3 regions of the Pseudomonas sp. CF161 genome follow, and region 3 is predicted to be linked to each of the others. Evidence: predicted binding sites of a transcription regulator. Region 3 holds the regulator's gene; each other region holds the start of a gene.
What was found. Region 3 encodes FliA, which starts transcription of late flagellar genes. Its sites were predicted from a motif close to CTAAAGTTTNNNNNNNNNNNGCCGNTAA; they were not measured.

Region 1: a site for FliA is predicted at 2,393-2,420, ahead of CF161_RS19060 (methyl-accepting chemotaxis protein). Genes of this name have one in related genera too.
Region 2: a site for FliA is predicted at 5,189-5,216, ahead of flgM (flagellar biosynthesis anti-sigma factor FlgM). Genes of this name have one in related genera too.

The regions. Positions count from the first base shown of each region.
Region 1 covers NZ_ATLP01000090.1:59,750-66,500, forward strand. Annotated here, with positions in the region: gene CF161_RS19040 (hypothetical protein) at 1-218, shown strand, start outside; gene CF161_RS19045 (lecithin retinol acyltransferase family protein) at 406-1,122, shown strand; gene CF161_RS19050 (HIT family protein) at 1,233-1,679, shown strand; gene CF161_RS19055 (hypothetical protein) at 1,779-2,324, shown strand; gene CF161_RS19060 (methyl-accepting chemotaxis protein) at 2,496-4,436, shown strand; gene fabI (enoyl-ACP reductase FabI) at 4,787-5,581, shown strand; gene CF161_RS19070 (cupin domain-containing protein) at 5,725-6,273, opposite strand; gene CF161_RS19075 (FAD-binding oxidoreductase) at 6,639-6,751, opposite strand, start outside.
Region 2 covers NZ_ATLP01000038.1:139,861-146,611, reverse strand. Annotated here, with positions in the region: gene CF161_RS05960 (sensor histidine kinase KdpD) at 1-445, shown strand, start outside; gene CF161_RS05955 (glutamine synthetase family protein) at 690-1,931, shown strand; gene CF161_RS05950 (MFS transporter) at 2,002-3,384, shown strand; gene CF161_RS05945 (flagellar brake protein) at 3,467-4,213, opposite strand; gene CF161_RS05940 (flagella synthesis protein FlgN) at 4,309-4,776, opposite strand; gene flgM (flagellar biosynthesis anti-sigma factor FlgM) at 4,825-5,151, opposite strand; gene flgA (flagellar basal body P-ring formation chaperone FlgA) at 5,300-6,061, opposite strand; gene CF161_RS05925 (chemotaxis protein CheV) at 6,137-6,751, shown strand, end outside.
Region 3 covers NZ_ATLP01000107.1:91,557-98,307, forward strand. Annotated here, with positions in the region: gene CF161_RS24290 (chemotaxis protein CheA) at 1-1,291, opposite strand, end outside; gene CF161_RS24295 (protein phosphatase CheZ) at 1,304-2,092, opposite strand; gene CF161_RS24300 (chemotaxis response regulator CheY) at 2,123-2,494, opposite strand; gene fliA (RNA polymerase sigma factor FliA) at 2,661-3,401, opposite strand; gene fleN (flagellar synthesis regulator FleN) at 3,398-4,228, opposite strand; gene flhF (flagellar biosynthesis protein FlhF) at 4,348-5,667, opposite strand; gene flhA (flagellar biosynthesis protein FlhA) at 5,679-6,751, opposite strand, start outside.

The sequences.
Region 1 (6,751 bases), on a different contig from region 3:
GCGAGCTCTATGCCAGCGAGGCCGAGCTGGAAAGCCACGAGTGCATCTGCGACGGCGATGTGTTCCATCTGCTGTCAGCGGTGGCGCTCTACCCGCAAAGCAATGATGTGCGCTGGTACTACATCGGCTGCTACTGCCCGAACTGCCACTTGGTGGGGGTGTTCGCCGACTGGAAATGCGAGGCCGGCGAGGCGCAGGCCTTTTTGGCCAATACCTGACTCGGGCGTTGGCGGCCAGCGCCTGTATCGACATAGCAATGGACCTTCTGCCGCCAATCCAGATCAGCGAACGACTCCAGCCGCGGAATCTGCCAAAGACCGCTTTACTGCAACGCTTGCCGACAGGTAAAAAGGCCGTCGATGCAGAACCGCACCCTCACGCCAAACATTGAATGTGGAGCCTTACATGGATACTTACCCCACTGGAACGCATCTGGTTGTCGGTCGAGGCATGTACACCCACCACGGGATTTATGTCGGCAGAAAGCGTGTGATCCATTATTCCGGCATGGCCTCGGGCATCGATAAGGGCTGCATCGAGTCCACCAGCCTGGCGGCGTTCTGCCAGGACAAGAAACCGCGGATCAGGACCTACAAGAAAACCTATTTCAGCGGCCCCACCATTTGCCGGCGTGCACGTTCCCGACTGGGTGAAGATCAGTACAACATCCTGTTCAACAACTGCGAGCACTTTGCCAACTGGTGCGTCACCAACCTGCACACCAGCGCGCAGGTCGAGGCCGCGACCATGCGCGTCGGCGCGACGCTGGCCTCGCAGCTGTTTACACGCAAAGCCGCCGAGGACGCCGCGAAACAGGCAGTAACCTCATTGGCCGCCAAGGGGACAACGGCCGCTGCGCGCAACCTGATTGCCGGGCAGGCGACCAAAACCATCGCCCATCAGGCCGCTCGTTCCCTGGTCGGCCAAACCCTGGCCAGGGGCGCTGTGGGCACCGCAACCGGCCTGATCGGCACGGGCGGCGTTTCCGGCCTGGCGGCCACAGGGCTTGGCGCAGCAGGCATTGCCAGCGGCGCGGCGCTCGCCCCGGCCGTTGCAACTATTGCGTTGGCAGCGGGCGCGGCGTACGCGGCCGGTCGACTCTGGGATTGGTTGATGGATTGAACGCGGGCGGCGCCCATCGCCGGATTGGGTGGTTGAATAGGCAGCTTTTTTAGAACCCGCACCGAAGGCCGCGCCCCATCCCCCCCAGGCGCCCTCATTAAGGACGATGCATGTCACTGATTTCGCAACGCGTAGAGCTGGCACGCCATGGAGCCAACGATAAAGTCATTTGCCGGATGCCCTCGGGCTGGGCGGTCATGGGCGATGTGCAGTTCCTGCCGGGCTATTGCCTGCTGTTGCCCGACCCGGTCGTCGCCAGCCTGAACGACCTCAGCATCGAGGCCCGCACCGCCTATCTGCTGGACATGACGCGCATGGGGGACGCGGTGTTGGCGGCCACCGGCGCCCTGCGCATGAACTATGAAATCCTCGGCAACTCCGAGCCCGAACTGCATTGCCATATTTTCCCCCGCTACGCTTCGGAGCCGGAACAGAAGCGCAAGATGCCGGCCTGGTTCTACGACTGGAAAACCGCCATTCCCTACGCCGAGGAAACCCACGGCGACTTGCGCAAGAAAATCGCCCACCTGCTGCAAGCGTCGAACCCGAGCGCCTGAGCGGCCTGCTCGGTCCTCACCCTGCCCGACTGAACGCCACAGTGACCCGCCTCGCCCAGGTGATTACAATCGCCGGCTTTTTGCAGCAGGGAGCGGCTCATGCAACGCATCGTGATTTTGGGCAACTCCGGCAGCGGCAAATCGACCCTGGCGCGAGCACTGGGGGCGCGCCTGGGCCTTGCCGTGGCGCACCTGGACACGCTGTTCTGGGAGGCCGGCTGGGTCGAACCGGATGCCGAGACATTTCGCACCCGGGTCCGCCAGGCGGTGGCGGCAGACGCCTGGGTGTGTGAAGGCAACTACGCGCGACGCACCTTCGACCTGCGGCTGCCCCGCACCGACCTGATCATCTGGCTCGACACGCCGCGCCTGACCTGCTGGCGCCGGGTGCTGTTGCGCAGCCTGCTGAACCGCCCGCGGCCCGATCTTCCGGCGGGCTGCAGCGAGAAGCTGGACCGGGAGTTCCTGGGCTTCCTGAATTACGTGTGGAATTTTGATCGGCGCCAACGGCCCGGGATCGAAGCCGCGCGCCAGGCCATCGGCCCAGGCATTCCGGTGGTTCGCCTGCGGGGTGCGCGGCAGATTCGCCAGTACCTGGCGGGCCTGCCCAGCCGCGCCTCGTCGACAGCCAGCGCGGATCGCTGAAACGCCCTGGACACCAGGCCTGGACCCGTTGCGCAGGCGTGCCGCACGGGTTGTACACAAAAACCGGTTAAAGCTTTACCCCCCTCGGGCCGACATAGCAGGTGATAGCAGATAGCCACATGTGTTATTCACCGGCCATTTGCGCTGCCCTCCCCGCTGATGGTTGTCGTCATGAAAATAAAAAATAAGCTCGTGCTCGCGTTCGTCTCAGTCGCCTTTATCCCGGTCAGCCTGGTGGCGCTGATTTCCGTGCTCAACACCCGGACCCAGGCGGTGGATCAATTCATCGATGGCAGCACCCGGGAAATCCGCCAGATTGACGGCAATATCCGGCAGTTTTTCGACGCCAGTCAGCAGAACGTCGATCAGATGGCGGCCGATCCTGTATACACCTCGGTGGCCAGCCTGAAGGACTACCAGGCCGCCGATGCCGCCAGCCAGCCCCTGCCTGAAGCGGCCCGCCAGGTCATCGAACAGTTTGCGCGCTTTGGCAAGACCCACCCGGCGGCGGCGATCCTGTCCATCGGCCTGGAGGACGGCACCTACGCCAAATGGCCGGACGACCCGCAACTGGCCAAGTACGACCCGCGTGCGCGCCCCTGGTACAAAGCCGCCATGGCCAGCCCGGGGCAAACCGTGCGCACCCCCGCCTATTACTACGACAAGGACGATGTGGCCCTGGTCGGCACCGCCCGGGCCCTGCTCGACAACGCCGGCAAAGCCAAGGGCGTGTTCGTGGTCAGCGTCTCCCTGAAAAACCTCACGGAACTGGTCAAGAGCATCAAGCTCGGCGAGAGCGGCTACGTGATGCTGATCGAGGACGGCACCGTGCTGGTCGACCCGCGCGACGCCAAGCACAGCTTCAAGCAGCTCAAGGACCTGGGCGTGCCCTATGCGCACCTGGCGGCCACCCCGCAGGGCTCCACCGAGGTGGAAATCGACGGCGTGCGCTACATGGCCAATATCTGGACCTCTCCGGGCCTGGGCTGGCGCTACGTCGGCCTGATCGAGTACAGCGAAGTCATGGCCGCGGCGACGCGCATGACCTACCTCACCGCCATTATCGTGGTGGTGCTGGCACTGATCTTCGCCCTGCTGGCGGCGGCGTTCTCCAAAGTTATCGTCAAGCCCATCGGCCAGGTCAGCACCGGCTTGCAGTCCATCGCCCAGGGTGAAGGCGACCTGCGTCGGGACCTGGTGGTCCAGGGCAAGGACGAAACCGCGGAACTGGCCGGCTGGTTCAACAAGTTCCTGGCCGCCATCCGCCAACTGATCCAGCACATCGGCGCTGCTTCGACCAATCTGCAGGATGCATCCCGAGTCAACAGTGAGGTGGCCCACAACATGAACGACGCCGCCGGGCGTCAGCGCGAGGCGGTGGAGCTGGTGTCCACGGCCTTCAACGAAATGGTCGCCACCGCCAACGAAGTGGCCCGCTCGTGCAGCAATGCCGCCGAATCCGCCGAGAGCGGGCACCGTCGGGTGGCCGAGGGCAAGCAACAGATCGAGCTGACCACGGAAAACGTCAACCGCCTGGGCAGCCGCCTGACCGAGTCGTCCCAGGCCATGGTCGAGCTGGAAGCCGGCAGCCGCAGCATCAACCAGATCCTCGGCACCATCCGCGCCATCGCCGAACAGACCAACCTACTGGCCCTCAACGCCGCCATCGAGGCCGCCCGGGCCGGCGATCAAGGGCGCGGTTTTGCGGTGGTGGCCGACGAGGTGCGGGCCCTGGCCAAGCGCACCTCCGACTCCACCGGGGAAATCGACCAATTGCTGGGCACCCTCGGCAGCAAGACCCAGGAAGTCTCGCAGAAGATGGAAAGCTGCCTGGACCTGTCCCGCGCCAGCGTGTCGTCCATCGAAAACGCCCGCGACAGCTTTGAAGGCATCCAGCTGTCGGTCAATGAAATCAGGGACCAGAACCTGCAAATCTCCGCCGCCGCCGAGGAACAGCACAGCGTTGCCGAAGAGATCAACCGGCACATCCAGCAGATCTACGACGAAGCGCGACTGGTGGAAACCCTGGCCCATTCGGCGCAGGAAGATTCGGGCCGGCTGTCGCAACTGTCGGAAGAGTTGAATGGACTGGTGGGGCGGTTCAAGTCGTAGGCAGCCCCTGCCCCTGTTACCGGCTGGTGTTGCAAAGCATGCCTGATCATTGGGCATGGGTTGCAGGGCCGCCGGCTCCTCCTGCTGAACGCCTGCGAACGCAAGCCATGTAACTCAGCACAGATTTCGCCCGTCATATTCCTGTTGCGCGATCCCCGGCTCTCGCTGCATGCCGCCCATTCCCTGGGCCGACATAGGCGCAGAGCCTGGAAACCGGCTCGACTGCGCATGATTTCCAGCAGCCGAACCGAGGCGTGATGTGCTCATGCCTCGGATTATGCGCCGCTGTTCAAGGCCTACTGAAAGCGCCCGGCAGCGGCAGTAAAAAGCGATTTTTCAAGGAGCAACACATGGGTTTTCTCACGGGCAAACGCGTTCTGATCGTCGGTGTCGCCAGCAAGTTATCCATTGCATCGGGCATTGCCGCGGCCATGCATCGCGAAGGCGCCGAGCTGGCCTTCACCTATCAGAACGAAAAGCTTCGCGGCCGCGTGGAGGAGTTCGCCACTGAGTGGGGCTCCAACCCGGGGCTGTGCTTCCCTTGCGATGTGGCCAGCGATGAAGACATCGCCCAGGTTTTCGAGAAGCTGGGCCAGCAATGGGATGCACTGGATTGCATCGTGCACTCGGTGGGCTTTGCGCCCGGCGACCAGTTGGACGGCGACTTCACCGAAGCCACCACCCGCGATGGCTTCCGCATTGCCCACGACATCAGCGCCTACAGCTTTATCGCCCTGGCCAAGGCCGGGCGGCCGATGATGAAGGGCCGTAACGGCAGCCTGTTGACCCTGTCGTACCTGGGCGCCGAGCGCACCATGCCCAACTACAACGTCATGGGCATGGCCAAGGCCAGCCTGGAAGCCGGCGTGCGCTACCTGGCCGGCAGCCTCGGCCCGGAAGGCACCCGCGTCAACGCGGTGTCAGCGGGCCCGATCCGCACCCTCGCCGCGTCCGGGATCAAGAACTTCCGCAAAATGCTCGCCGCCAACGAGGCGCAAACGCCCCTGCGGCGCAACGTGACCATCGAAGAAGTCGGCAACGCCGGTGCCTTCCTCTGCTCGGACCTGGCATCGGGTATCAGCGGGGAAATCATGTACGTGGATGGCGGGTTCAACACCACGGCCATGGGCAACCTGGACGATTGACCCAAGGGATGCGCCGCTTCGAATGGAAGCGGCATTCCCGTCAGGCACGTGGCATGCCTGATCGCGCGCGGCGCCTGGATTGGGGCACCGCGCGCCCCAGCGGGAGCAAGCTCCCTCGCCACAGGCGCCCTGCCCACCCCTACCTAGAAGTTCGCCGGCGTATTCGCGCTGATGATTTCCGCCTCGTCCTGCCCGATATTGCGAAACCTGTGGGGCAAGGTGGTGGGGAAGTAATAGCCATCCCCCGGGTTCAAGATGCTGACCTGGCCATCGACGGTGAGTTCGACGGTGCCACGGGTGACAAGACCGCACTCCTCGCCTTCGGCATGCACGATCGGCTCTTCGCCGGAGCTGGCGCCGGGGGCGTATTGCTCCCGCAGAAAGCGCATCTGGCGGCTGGGGATCGGTGCGCCCACCAGCAGCAGGCGCAGGCCGTCGCGGCCCAGGTCGGGCTGTTCATTGGCGCGGAAGACGTATTGGTGCTCCCGTGGCGGCTGGTCGAAGGTGAAAAAGTCCGCCAGGGACATGGGGATGCTTTCCAGCAGCTTTTTCAGGGAGCTGACGGAGGGGCTGACGCGATTCTGTTCGATCAGGGAGATGGTGGCGTTGGTCACGCCGCTACGACGGGCCAGCTCGCGCTGGGAGAGTTTGTAGCTTTCGCGAACGAGTTTGAGTCGGGTGCCCGTGTCCATAACAGCCTTATGTGAGAAGAACTTAAGGGTATTTTGCGGCGGTTGGGTCGCGAACTTCGCGATTTGGCTGCCCCTGGAGCCTGAAACGGCGGCTATTTAAACATGTTTGACACAGGTGCTGTAAAGACTGGCGATGAGGGGAATGACGGGGGGATTACGGGCTGGGTTGGCGCGGGCTACAGCCCCCTGAAACCCGGCCTTTTTGTGGCGAGGGCGCTGGCTCCCGCTCGGCCGCGCAGCGGTCGTCAATCAGGCGCTCGGGTTGTTTGGATTGATCGCGGTCGCCTGGTTTGGGAGGGCTGCGCCCTCCAGCAGGAGCAAGCTCCCTCGCCACAGGAAGCGTTCAGCACTGGAGGGCGGTGGCGTCAGATACCGAAGCGGTCGCGCAGGGCGTAGTAGGCGGCGCCCATGGCCGTCAGCGGGGCCTGGAAGGTGCGGCCGCCGAACATCGGCATGTGCGGCAGGGAGGCAAAGGCGT
Region 2 (6,751 bases), on a different contig from region 3:
CCATGAGCTGGATGACTTTATCGAAGCCCAGCTGGCCAGCCATCAGGACGTGTTCAAGAGCCGTGGCATTGCCGCGAGCTATGACGTCGACCCATTGAGCCCGCTGGGCTTTTTCGACCGCGAGCTGATCGCCTCGGTGCTGGCCAACAGCATCAACAATGCCATCCGCTACGCACGCCATGCGCTGCTGATCAGCGTGCACGACGAAGCCGGGCAGACGGTGCTGACCATCAATGACGATGGCGACGGCTACCCGCAGCAGATGATCGAGCGTCAGGACGATTACGTGCAGGGCATCAACCACAGCAGCGGCAGCACCGGCCTGGGCCTGTACTTCGCCGGCAGGATCGCCGAGTTGCATCAGCGCAACGGCATCCGTGGTCGGACCCGGATCAGCAACGGCGGGCCTTTGGGCGGCGGTGTGTTCAGTCTTTATCTGCCTTGATGGACGGCCGGCGGTGGGGGCCGTGGGTGAGGTGTGTCGGGCTTTGTGGTTTTTTGCTCACGGCTGCTTGATATTCCGAACAGCCGAAGCCTATTTTGTACGGGTCGCCGTTCTCGGCTCGTACAACAACAAGGATTGAGTCATGACAACCGATGGCCATCGTTCACTCGCACAGCGATTGACGGGCATTGATGAGATTGAATGTGTCACTCCGGACCTCAATGGAGTGCCCCGCGGCAAGGTAATGACCGCTGAAGGTTTTCTCGAAGGGCGGCGGTTGCAGATGGCACGGGGCGTGCTGCTGCAATGCATCATGGGCGGATACCCGCCCGCGCGCTTTTACGGCAGCGACGACGGCGACCTGGCGCTCGTGGCCGATCCGCAACAGATCCATCGCCTGCCCTGGAGCCAGCAGCCACGTGCCCTGGCGATTTGCGATGCGGACGAATTGACTGGCGAAAGTTCGCGTCTGTCCACTCGCGGCCAGCTCAAGGCGGTGATCGCCCGGTATGCGGCCCATGGCCTGGCGCCGGTGGTGGCCACCGAACTTGAATTCTTTGTATTTGCGCCCAACACCGATCCGACTCAGCCATTCCAGCCGCCCGTAGGCCTGGACGGGCGTCGCGAGGACGGGCATTCGGCGTTCAGTGTCAGTTCCAACAATGGCCTGCGTCCGTTTTTCAGCGACGTGTATGCGTGCATGGCGGCGCTGGGCCTGCCCCGCGATACCTTCATGCATGAAATGGGCGTCAGCCAGTTCGAGATCAACCTGCTGCACGGCGATCCCCTTTTGCTGGCCGACCAGACCTTCCTGTTCAAGCACCTGCTCAAGGAAGTGGCGCTCAAGCATGGCCTGACCGTGGTGTGCATGGCCAAGCCATTGGCCCATACCCCGGGCAGCTCGATGCATATTCACCAGAGCATCGTCGAGATCGCCAGCGGGCGGAACGTGTTCAGCGATGACGCGGGACAGCCAACGGCGACCTTCCGTCACTTTATCGGCGGACAGCAGGCCGGCATGGCGGATTTCACCGCGTTGTTCGCGCCCAACGTCAATTCTTATCAGCGCCTGTGCCATCCTTACGCATCGCCGAATAATGCGTGCTGGTCCCATGACAACCGCGCCGCAGGCTTGCGTATTCCGGCCAGTTCGCCCGTGGCGCGTCGGGTGGAAAATCGCCTGCCGGGGGCGGATGCCAACCCTTATCTGGCGATCGCCGCCAGCCTGGCAGCCGGCCTGCACGGCATCGAAAACGAGCTGGAACCGCAAGCCGCGATCCAGGGTGAATTCGAAGTGCCGGACAGTTTGTCGCTGCCTTGTACCTTGCATGCGGCCCTTGAGCGTCTGAAACGTAGCCCATTGGCCAAGGAACTGTTCGGCAAAGAGTTCATCGAAGGCTACATCGCTTCGAAGACCATGGAGTTGACCAGCTTCTTTGATGAAATTACTCCCTGGGAACGGCGTGTTTTAGCGGCCCAGGCCTAACCGAACCGTCGCCGTCGGGCTGTCGTGAAGACGGCCCGACACTCAATTCAAGGAGCCGCTCGGAACGCCGATGCGCCAAATCTGGAAATCCTTTCGAGCGCTTTATTTCGCCTCGCTGATGATGCTTATCGGCTCGGGCTTGCTCAGCACTTATCTGGCACTGCGCCTGGCCGCCGACCATGTCGATGGCTTGTGGGTCGGTGCCTTGATGGCGGCCAACTACTTCGGCCTGGTCCTGGGCGGCAAGATCGGCCACCGGCTGATTGCCCGGGTCGGGCATATCCGTGCCTACGCCACCTGTGCCGGTATCGTCGGGGCTGCCGTTCTCGGCCATGGCCTGGTGGACTGGCTGCCGGCCTGGCTGGTGCTGCGGGTGATCGTCGGCCTGGGCATGATGTGCCAGTACATGGTCATCGAGAGCTGGCTGAACGAGCAGGCCGAGGCCAAGCAGCGCGGGCTGGTGTTCAGCGGCTATATGATCGCTTCGTACCTGGGGCTGGTCATGGGGCAACTGATTCTGGTCATGCACCCGGCCCTTGGCCTGGAACTGCTGATGCTGGTGGCCCTGTGCTTCGCCCTGTGCCTGGTACCGGTGGCCATGACCCGACGCATTCACCCGGCGCCACTGCACCCGGCGCCGATGGAGCCACGCTTCTTTATCAAGCGCGTGCCGCAATCCCTGAGTACGGTGCTGGGGGCGGGGCTGATTGTTGGCTCGTTCTACGGCCTGGCGCCGCTGTACGCCTCTCAGCAGGGGTTGAGCACCGAGCAGGTCGGCCTGTTCATGGGCTGCTGCATTTTTGCCGGCCTGCTGGTGCAGTGGCCGTTGGGCTGGCTCTCGGATCGTTATGACCGGGCGATGCTGATTCGCTGCTTTGCGATGTTTCTGGCGGTGGCGGCGCTGCCCCTGGCGATCTTTCCGAGTGTGCCGCTGGAGGTGCTGTTTGCCTTGGGCTTTCTGTGTTCGTTGGTGCAGTTCTGTCTGTATCCGTTGGCGGTGGCCTTTTCCAATGACCACGTCGAAGGCGATCGCCGTGTGTCGCTGACCGCCATGCTGCTGGTGACCTACGGTGTGGGTGCGAGCATCGGGCCATTGGTGGCGGGTGTGCTGATGAAGCTGTTCGGCAGCCAGATGCTCTACGCGTTCTTCAGTTTCTTCGCGTTGGTCCTGGTGTGGCGGATCCGGCCGAAGGCGGTGACCAATCTGCATCAGGTCGATGATGCTCCGCTGCAGCACGTGGCAATGCCGGACAGCATGTCCAGCTCGCCACTGGTGGCGGCTCTTGACCCGCGGGTCGATGAGCAAGTGGTGCAGGATCAGATGCAGAACCCGGTGGAACCGGTGGCCGACGAGCCAGTGGCTGATGAGTCGCCGGCAACCGAGGCTGAGGAGGAGACTGAGGTCAAGCCCGAGGATGAGGGGCCGCATCATCTCAGTGGCGCCAGGCCTTAGGGCCTGGCGGTTGCCGGAAGGCGGCGCAAAAAAAACGGGCAGTCACCGCGAGGGACTGCCCGTTTTCATGTCTGGCGGTGGCTTACATGTCGTCTTTATCGAAGCGCCGCGCTTCGCGTTGCAGTTGATAGACGAAACGCTCGACCTGGCGTTGTACCAGACCGCTCATATTGTGGAAGCGGACCCCGGCGAAGGTGATATCGATGCGCTCTTCATAGTGCAGATACCGCAGCTCGACGGGAGCGGTCATGCTGCCGAAGGGCAGGGCGGCGATAAAACGTTCGTAGACCTGGCCCAGTTGCAGGCGCTCGGAGATATCGCCTTCGAAGCGCAGTTTGCAGCCGGTGGCCGAGATATCCAGCAGCTTGCCGCGGATGGATTCCTTGAGCTTTTCGCCATCGAGTTCGACATTGACCAGTTGCGAAAGCTTGAGCGCTGCACGGAAGGCGCTGCGGCGCTGGTGATAAACCACTTCGTCCGGCAGGGTGCCACGGTAGCAGCGACCGTTGTTGGACTCATCAAGGGTCGGGGTACTGGTGCTTTCCCAGGCGATACGCACGCCTTCATGGAAGCCTTCGACGCGAAATGGCTCGCCGGCCAGCATGAAACGTTCACCGTCGCGGGGAATCATTTCATCGAGGGCGATCATGTTGCTGTCGCGATCGACTTCGACCAGATAGCTCTGAAAGCGCTGGCTGCGCTCATGGAAGGTGATGATCAGCGGGTCATGGCTCTCTTGTAGCATCCGCAGGTTCGAAGCTATCTCCAGAGGAGTGGTGAGAACCTTAGGGGGCTGCGGAGCATCTTCCGCGCTTGGGGCATTGAACACGGTTCATCAGTCTCCAGACAAAATACGACTACACGCAAGAGCCAGCATTTTGCCAGCATGTTTCGCTGCTTGATAGGGCGCGCACATTTTCCGGGTCAAGCCTGACTGAGCGGGCGTGGCTTCGCAAGCAGAGAGGTCGATCCGCGGGCGTCATACAGTGCGGGGCTTTCGCCGCCGTTGAGGATTTTCAGCTGGTTCGCGGTGGTGGCCTGCTGAACCTGGATCGAGCGACCGTTGAGTTCATTGGTCGCCTGGCACTCGGCGAGCAGCTCGGTCAGCACATCGCTTTGCTCGAGCAATTGCGGGCCGATCGAGGAATGTTCAGCCAGTTGCTCAAGGCCGGCGCGGCTGGCGGGGAGGTTCAGGCTGGCAAGAATTTCGCTGCGCTTGCGGCCATGCTGTTCGAGCAGAATGATCAGCGCATGTTTCTGCGCCAGAATATCCTCCAGTAGCGGCATGTCGCGGCCGTACAGAGCGAGGGATTCGGTCTTCAGCAGTTCCAGCAATTGTTGAGCTGGAGCAAAATCTTCAGTGATCAGTTGCAGTAAATTAGAGTCGTGCATGGCTGGCCTTGGGTTTTAAGCGTCCAAAAGCCTGGCGCAGGCCTTTGGCTAGCGCTGGGCTTCGAAATTGAGCAGTTTGCTGGCTACGCGGTTGCTGTCGACTTTATAGCTGCCATCGGCAATCGCTGCTTTCAACTCGGCCACGCGGGCGTTGTCGACGGCAGGCTGATCGCGCAGCTTGTCAGTGACCTTTTGCAAACGCTGAGCCTCATTGCTGAGGTGTACCGATTCCCCGCTTTTGGTGGTACTGGCTTGTTCAGCCGGGGTAGCCAGCGGCGCAGACTTGTCGGTGTCGCCGATGTCTTTGTTGGCGCTGGTACGCGTACTGCCGGTAAGTGAGGGGGAGCTGTTTAAACGGCTGAAATCGATGACCATGATAAAAAAACCTCTGGGTATTTGGACGCTTGCCATGTTTTCGGCCATACCCTGGAAAACTTTAGGCGCTATTGTCGATTAACCAACGCCCATGGCTGCGGCCCGCATGGACCACAGTTTAGGGAAGGGCGGGCTTGTGCGCCAGTTCCTACATTGCGACTTCTACCTGGCCGGGAGCGGTAATCCGGGCCTTTATCACACGTTGCGAGTTCAGGTTCTTGACCCTTATCTGCTCGTTCATGCCGCCATTGGACAGTGCTTCGCCGGGCATTCGCACGTTCAGGGTGCCGCTGCGGGCAGATATCACCACTTGATCGCCCTTGCGCACCACCTCGGCCTGCTCAAGGTGCAGTTGGGTAACGACTTGATCGGCGACCATTGGTCGGACAAGTTTCTGCCCAATGGCATCGTCGACCGAGGTCAGGTAGCCCTGGTTGACCTGGCTGATGTCGCGTTCACGCAGAGTGACCTCCTCCGGTGCAATGATTCCGGCGCGCTTGAGCGGTCGGGTGGTGGTCACCACTTCGCGAAACAGTTTGACCTGGGCCGGCACGAACACGGTCCAGGGCGAGGCGCCGTCGCAGCGGACCTTGACCGTGACGCGGCCAATGGGCTGCGCCGGGCTTTCAAGGGTGGCTGTCAATTCCTTGTCGCAATTGGGCATGCGCATGCGCGGATCAAGTTGCGCAACCGTGATTTCATAGCGTCCGGCGGTTTGACTGGTGGCCAGATAGTCTTCTACGGTGAATTCAAGAAACCCTTGAGTGACGCCGATAAGTAGATCAGGCAGGGTGACCGAGTCAGCAAGGGCAGGGCCGCCAGGGTTGAAAATAGACAAAACTGACAGCGCGCAAAGTAATTTGCGGTAGTTTGATGTCAGACGTCGGAAAAATGTCGTTTTGGCGTTCATAACAGTTAAAAAGCAAGCCCCGTGCCGTTTAGCGATGAGCGTGCGTCGGAACTTAAAGCTTTGGGGAGTCTGGGCATGGCGGGTGTAATGGATGCGGTTAACCAGCGCACGCAACTGGTTGGGCAGAATCGCCTGGAGCTGCTGCTGTTCCGTCTGGACGGCCAGCAGCTTTACGGGATCAACGTGTTCAAGGTTCGGGAGGTGTTGCAGTGCCCGAAACTGACCTTGATGCCTAAATCCAGTCCTGTCGTGTGCGGTGTCGCAAGTATTCGCGGGGCGACCATCCCGATCCTGGATTTGGCGATGGCCACCGGTTCGGGTGGATTGAAAGACCTGAGCAACCCGTTTGTGATCATCACTGAGTACAACACCAAGACCCAGGGGTTTCTGGTGCGGTCGGTGGAACGTATCGTCAACATGAACTGGGAGGAGATCCATCCGCCACCCAAAGGCACCGGTCGCGATCACTACCTGACGGCCGTGACCCGGGTTGACAATCAGTTGGTCGAAATTATCGATGTCGAGAAGGTGCTGGCGGAAGTGGCGCCGACCTCGGAAGTGATTTCTGTCGGTGTGGTGGACGTCGAAACCCAGCACAAGGCGATTTCCCTGCGGGTACTGACCGTCGACGATTCGTCGGTGGCACGCAAGCAGGTGACACGCTGCCTGCAGACGGTTGGCGTGGAAGTG
Region 3 (6,751 bases):
GCTGCATCCGGGTCTTCATCACCGCGGTCTGCAGGTCAGCCGTGACCACGTCGAGGTTCGACACGGCCTTTTGCATGGCTTCGTCGCCGCTGTTGAGACCCAGGCGCACCAGGCGGTTACGCACCAGCACCAGTTCGCCGACCATGTTCATGATCTCGTCCAGGCGTGCGGTATCAACCCGTACGGTGGTCTCGGCTTCACTGGCGGGCTTTTCTGGCGGTGGCGCTGCGGCGGCACGTGCCGGAGCAGGTGCGGCAGCGGCGGCAGGAGCCGCAGCCTTGGGAGCTTCGGCCTTGGGCTCGGGCTTTTTCGCCACGGGCTTGGGCGCTACCGCAGCCGCGGTCGCAGCGGCTGGAGCGGCAGAACCGGCACCCGCCACTTCGGAAAACTTGCCCTTGCCGTGCAACTCGTCGAGCAGGGATTCGAATTCGTGATCGCTGATCAGGTCGCTGCCGGCTGCAGCCGCGGCGGGCGCGGCAGCTGCCGGCACCGAAGCGACGGCAGACTCGAGCGCGTCCACGGCAAAGTTGCCCTTGCCATGCAACTGATCGAGCAGTGCTTCGAATTCATCATCGGTAATTTCGTTGCTGTCGCTCGCACCCGGCGTCGCTGCTTTCGCCGCGGCGGGTTCGCTCGCTGCGACGGCATCCGGGGCGAACTGGCCCTTGCCATGCAACTGGTCGAGCAAGGACTCGAACTCGGCATCGGTGATTTCGTCGCTGGCCGCATCGCTGCTGGCCACCAGAGCCGCCGCAGGCGCCTCGGCTTCGGCCTTGGCGGCGTTGAGCGAGTCCAGCAGCAGCTCGAATTCGTTATCGGTGATATCCCCCGATTCGCTTTCAGCCACCGGCTCGGCCACCGCTTCGGCCACTTCGGGCTCCGCCGCCACCTCTACCGCCGCCGCAGGTTCTGCCAGCCGCGCCAGGGCCGCAAGCAGCTCCGGAGTCGCGGCCGTGACCTGAGTCCGTTCGCGGACCTGGCCGAACATGCCGTTCACCGCGTCCAGCGCTTCGAGCACCACATCCATCAGCTCCGAGTCGACACGACGCTCACCCTTGCGCAGGATGTCGAAGACGTTCTCGGCGATGTGGCAGCACTCCACCAGCTCATTGAGCTGGAGGAAGCCGGCGCCCCCTTTAACAGTGTGAAAACCGCGAAAAATTGCATTGAGCAGATCCGCATCATCCGGTCGGCTTTCCAGCTCGACCAGTTGTTCGGACAGTTGCTCTAGAATCTCGCCGGCCTCAACCAGGAAATCCTGAAGGATCTCTTCATCGGCGCCGAAGCTCATTAATGGGTGCTCCTAGAATCCAAGGCTGGAAAGCAAATCGTCTACATCGTCCTGACCGGACACAACGTCTTCACGTTTATCGGCATGAATCTGCGGACCTTCACCCTTGGCGAGATGTTTTTGCGGATCTTTTTCGGCCAGGATCGATTCGCGGTCATGTTCGATGCCCGCAAAACGGTCGACCTGGCTGGCCATCAAGACGAGTTTGAGCAGATTGCTTTCGACTTCCGTGACCAACTGGGTCACACGCTTGATCACCTGGCCCGTGAGGTCCTGGTAATCCTGCGCCAACAGAATGTCGTTGAGATGGCCGGAAACGGTCCGGGTCTCCTGTTCGCTACGCGTCAGGAAACTGTCGACGCGCCGTGCCAGCTCGCGAAACTCTTCAGCCCCGACTTCGCGACGCATGAAGCGCCCCCAGTCAGCGCTCAAGGCCTGGGCATCGTTGCTCAGGCCGTTGACCAGCGGGGTGCTGCTTTCCACCAAATCCATGGTGCGATTGGCCGCGGCCTCGGTCAGCCTGACCACATAGGACAGGCGCTCGGTGGCATCCGTGATCTGTGAAACTTCCTCGGCTTGCGGCATATGCGGGTCAATCTGAAAATTGACGATCGCGCTATGCAGCTCGCGGGTGAGCTTGCCGACTTCCTGGTACAGGCCGCGGTCACGGGTCTGATTGAGCTCATGGATCAGTTGCACAGCCTCGCCAAACTTGCCTTTTTCAAGGCTCTCGACCAGTTCGTGGGCATGTTTTTTCAGGGTCGACTCAAAATCGCCCAATGAAGATTCGTTATGCTCCATAGCTCCCCCGTGGCGCAATGTCTTCGCGCATCAACCGATGCGTTCGAAGATTTTTTCGATCTTCTCTTTCAACGCCTGAGCCGTGAATGGTTTCACCACGTAGCCATTGACGCCGGCCTGAGCCGCTTCAATGATCTGTTCACGCTTGGCCTCGGCAGTCACCATCAGCACCGGCAGGTGCTTGAGCTTCTCGTCGGCGCGCACGTGGCGCAGCAAATCGATACCGGTCATGCCAGGCATGTTCCAGTCCGTTACCAGAAAGTCGATGCTCCCGCTGTTGAGGACCGGAATCGCGGTAGTACCGTCATCGGCCTCGACCGTGTTGGTGAAACCCAGGTCACGCAACAGGTTTTTTATGATCCGCCGCATCGTTGAGAAGTCATCAACGATGAGGATTTTCATGTTCTTGTCCAATTCGACCTCCAAGCAGTCTTAAACGCGCCCAGCACCTGAACGCGCCATTCAATCAATACGACGTAACACTCAACGACTGCATGGAATACACACTGCAAGACCGGTGCGGCATCACGCCTTACCGGTCCCGTTCGCAGTGTCCCCACACTGCCTGTCAGCGCGCTCGCCACTCCCCCAAACGCCCCCGCAAGCGGGCCGCGCACTGGCTGTGTAACTGGCTGACCCGCGATTCGCTGACCCCCAGGACCTCACCGATTTCCTTGAGGTTCAGCTCTTCGTCGTAGTACAGCGCCAAGACCAGTCGCTCACGCTCCGGCAAATTGGCAATCGCGTCCGCCAGCGCCGCCTGGAAGCGTTCATCTTCCAGATCGCGTGACGGCTCGAGATGAGCACTCGCGCCATCCTCATGCAGCCCTTCATGCTCGCCGTCCTGCAAAAGGTCGTCGAAGCTGAACAGGCGGCTGCCCAAGGTGTCGTTCAAAATCCCGTAATAATCGTCGAGGCTCAATTCAAGTTCGGCCGCAACTTCATGATCTTTAGCGTCACGACCGGTTTTAGCTTCAATTGAGCGAATGGCATCACTGACCATTCGTGTATTGCGGTGTACTGAACGTGGTGCCCAATCGCCCTTGCGCACTTCGTCGAGCATCGCCCCACGAATACGAATCCCGGCATAAGTCTCGAAACTTGCGCCCTTGCTCGCATCGTACTTGGTCGACACTTCGAGCAAACCGATCATCCCGGCCTGGATCAGGTCTTCGACCTGGACACTGGCCGGCAGCCGTGCCAGCAGGTGGTAGGCGATACGCTTGACCAGAGGCGCATAACGCTCGATCAATTCATATTGGCTGTCACGCGCCGACTTCTTGTACAGGTTGTAGCCGCTGGCTGTCATAGCACCGGTCCTGCTGTTTGCTGCACGAGACGCTCGACAAAAAACTCCAGATGCCCACGTGGGTTGGCAGGCAACGGCCAGGTATCGACTTTTTGCGCAATGGCCTTGAACGCCAGCGAGCACTTCGAACGAGGAAAGGCTTCATAGACCGCACGCTGCTTTTGCACGGCCTTGCGTACGCATTCGTCGTAAGGAACTGCACCGACGTATTGTAAAGCCACGTCCAGGAAGCGATCCGTGACCTTGGTCAACTTAGCGAACAGATTGCGACCCTCCTGCGGGCTTTGCGCCATGTTGGCCAGGACCCGGAAGCGGTTCATGCCGTAGTCGCGATTGAGCAGTTTGATCAGCGCGTAGGCGTCAGTGATCGAAGTCGGTTCGTCGCAGACCACCAGCAGGACTTCCTGGGCCGCGCGGACAAAACTGACTACCGAGTCACCAATACCCGCAGCGGTGTCGATGACCAGCACATCGAGGTTGTCGCCGATATCACTGAAGGCCTGGATCAGGCCAGCATGCTGGGCCGGGCTCAGGTGCACCATGCTCTGGGTGCCGGAGGCGGCAGGCACGATACGGATCCCGCCCGGGCCCTGGAGCAACACGTCGCGCAGCTCGCAACGGCCCTCGATGACGTCAGCCAGGGTACGTTTGGGGGTCAGGCCCAGCAGGACGTCGACATTGGCCAGGCCCAGGTCGGCGTCCAGCAGCATGACGCGCCGGCCGAGCTCAGCCAGGGCCAGTGACAAGTTCACTGACACGTTAGTCTTGCCGACGCCACCCTTGCCGCCGGTCACCGCAATCACCTGTACGGGATGCATGCTGCCCATGTTCTTTCTTTACCTTGTCTTACTTAGACGGGGCCACATAACTGGCTGCGCGTTCACCGTTGGAACAATGCATGGCAGACCATCGATGTAGATACGGTGCAATCTCTTCATGGCCACCCTCATCCAACCCGTTTTGCGGGGTTGTGATAGAGGTCCGCGAACATGTCGGCCATGGCTTCTTCGCTGGGTTCTTCCTGCATCTGCACGCTCACTGCGCGGCTGACCAACTGGTGCCGGCGCGGCAGGTGCAGATCGTCAGGAATCCGTGGCCCATCGGTCAGATAGGCAACGGGCAATTCATGACTGATCGCCAGGCTCAACACTTCACCGAGGCTGGCTGTTTCATCCAGTTTAGTCAGGATGCAACCGGCCAACCCGCAGCGCTTGTAGCTGTGATAGGCGGCGGTGAGCACCTGTTTCTGGCTGGTGGTGGCCAGGACCAGATAATTCTTCGATTTGATCCCGCGACCGGCCAGGCTTTCGAGCTGCATGCGCAGGGCCGGGTCGCTGGCTTGCAGGCCGGCGGTATCGATCAGCACCACACGCTTGCGCAACAGTGGGTCGAGCGCCTGCGCCAGGGACTGGCCCGGGTCGACATGGGTCACCGACACATTGAGGATGCGCCCCAGGGTCTTGAGCTGTTCCTGGGCACCGATACGGAAGCTGTCCATGCTCACCAGCGCGATATTGTGCGCGCCGTACTTGAGCACATAACGCGCCGCCAGCTTGGCCAGGGTGGTGGTCTTGCCCATGCCGGCAGGGCCGACCATGGCGATCACACCGCCCTCTTCCAAAGGCTCGACCTCAGGGGTCACGATCATCCGCGCCAGGTGCGCCAGCAGCATGCGCCAGGCCTGACGGGGTTCGTCGATTTCAGTCACCAGCGCCAGCAGGTCACGGGCCAGGGGGCCGGACAAGCCGATACGCTGCAGGCGACGCCAGAGGTTGGCCTGCTCCGGACGGCTGCCTTGCAGCTGACTCCAGGCCAGGGAACCAAGTTGGACTTCCAGCAGTTCGCGCAGGCCATTGAGTTCGAAGCGCATCGAATCGAACGCCCGCTGGTCCACGCCATCTGCCGCAACAGGGGCCGGCGCCGGACGGTGCGGCTCGGAAAAAGTCGGTTCGATCAGCGGCTCGGCTGCCGTCAGTGGCAGGCCGGCGAACAGCTGACGATTGGTCATGGCATCGCTGTCGCCACGCAGGCTCAATTCCGCCTGGGCGGTCACGATCCGCGACTGGGTCTTGCGCAGCTCATCCTCGAGCTCCATGTTCGGCACGCGCGGCGCCAGCGCCGACAGCTTGTAGTCGAGGGCAGCCGTCAGCTCGACACCGCCAGCAATGCGGCGGTTGCCGATAATGGCGGCCTCTGCGCCCAGCTCATCACGAACCAGTTTCATGGCCTGACGCATATCGGCGGCGAAAAAACGCTTAACTTGCATAACCCGTTACCTCAGCCGTTGGGCCCTACTGTCGCAACGATGGTCACTTGTTTGTTGTCAGGGATTTCCTGGTACGCCAACACATGCAAACCGGGGACTGCCAAACGTCCAAACCGTGAAAGCATTGCGCGTACCGGACCTGCCACCAACAGAATCACCGGTTGACCTTGCATCTCTTGACGCTGCGCCGCATCGATCAGCGAACGTTGCAGCTTTTCAGCCATGCTTGGCTCCAGCAGAACGCCTTCTTCCTGGCCTTGTCCTGCCTTCTGCAGACTATTGAGCAATATTTGTTCCAACCTTGGCTCCAAGGTGATCACAGGCAGCTCGGACTCAGTGCCTACAATGCTTTGGACGATGGCACGCGACAATCCGACGCGGACGGCGGCCACCAAAGCGGCAGTATCTTGACTCTTGGCGGCATTGTTCGCGATGGCCTCGGCAATGCTGCGAATGTCCCGTACCGGCACCTGTTCGGCGAGCAACGCCTGCAGCACCTTGAGCAACTGCGACAGCGACAGCACGCCCGGCACCAGCTCCTCGGCGAGTTTCGGCGAGCTCTTGGCCAACAGTTGCATCAACTGCTGGACTTCCTCGTGGCCGATCAACTCGCTGGAGTGCTTGTACAGAATCTGGTTGAGGTGAGTGGCGACCACGGTACTGGCGTCGACCACGGTGTAACCGAGGGACTGCGCCTGGGCCCGCTGGCTGATCTCGATCCACACCGCCTCCAGGCCAAAGGCCGGATCCCTGGCGGTGATGCCATTGAGCGAGCCGTAGACCTGCCCCGGATTGATCGCCAGCTCGCGATCAGGGTAGATCTCGGCCTCGGCCAGGATCACCCCCATCAGCGTCAAACGGTAAGCGCTGGGCGCCAGGTCAAGGTTGTCGCGGATGTGCACGGTCGGCATCAGGAAGCCCAGGTCCTGGGACAGCTTCTTGCGCACGCCCTTGATCCGCGCCAGCAACTGCCCACCCTGATTGCGATCCACCAGGGGGATCAGGCGGTAACCGACTTCCAGGCCGATCATGTCGATCGGCGTCACGTCATCCCAGCCAAGCTCTTTGGTTTCCATGGCCCGGG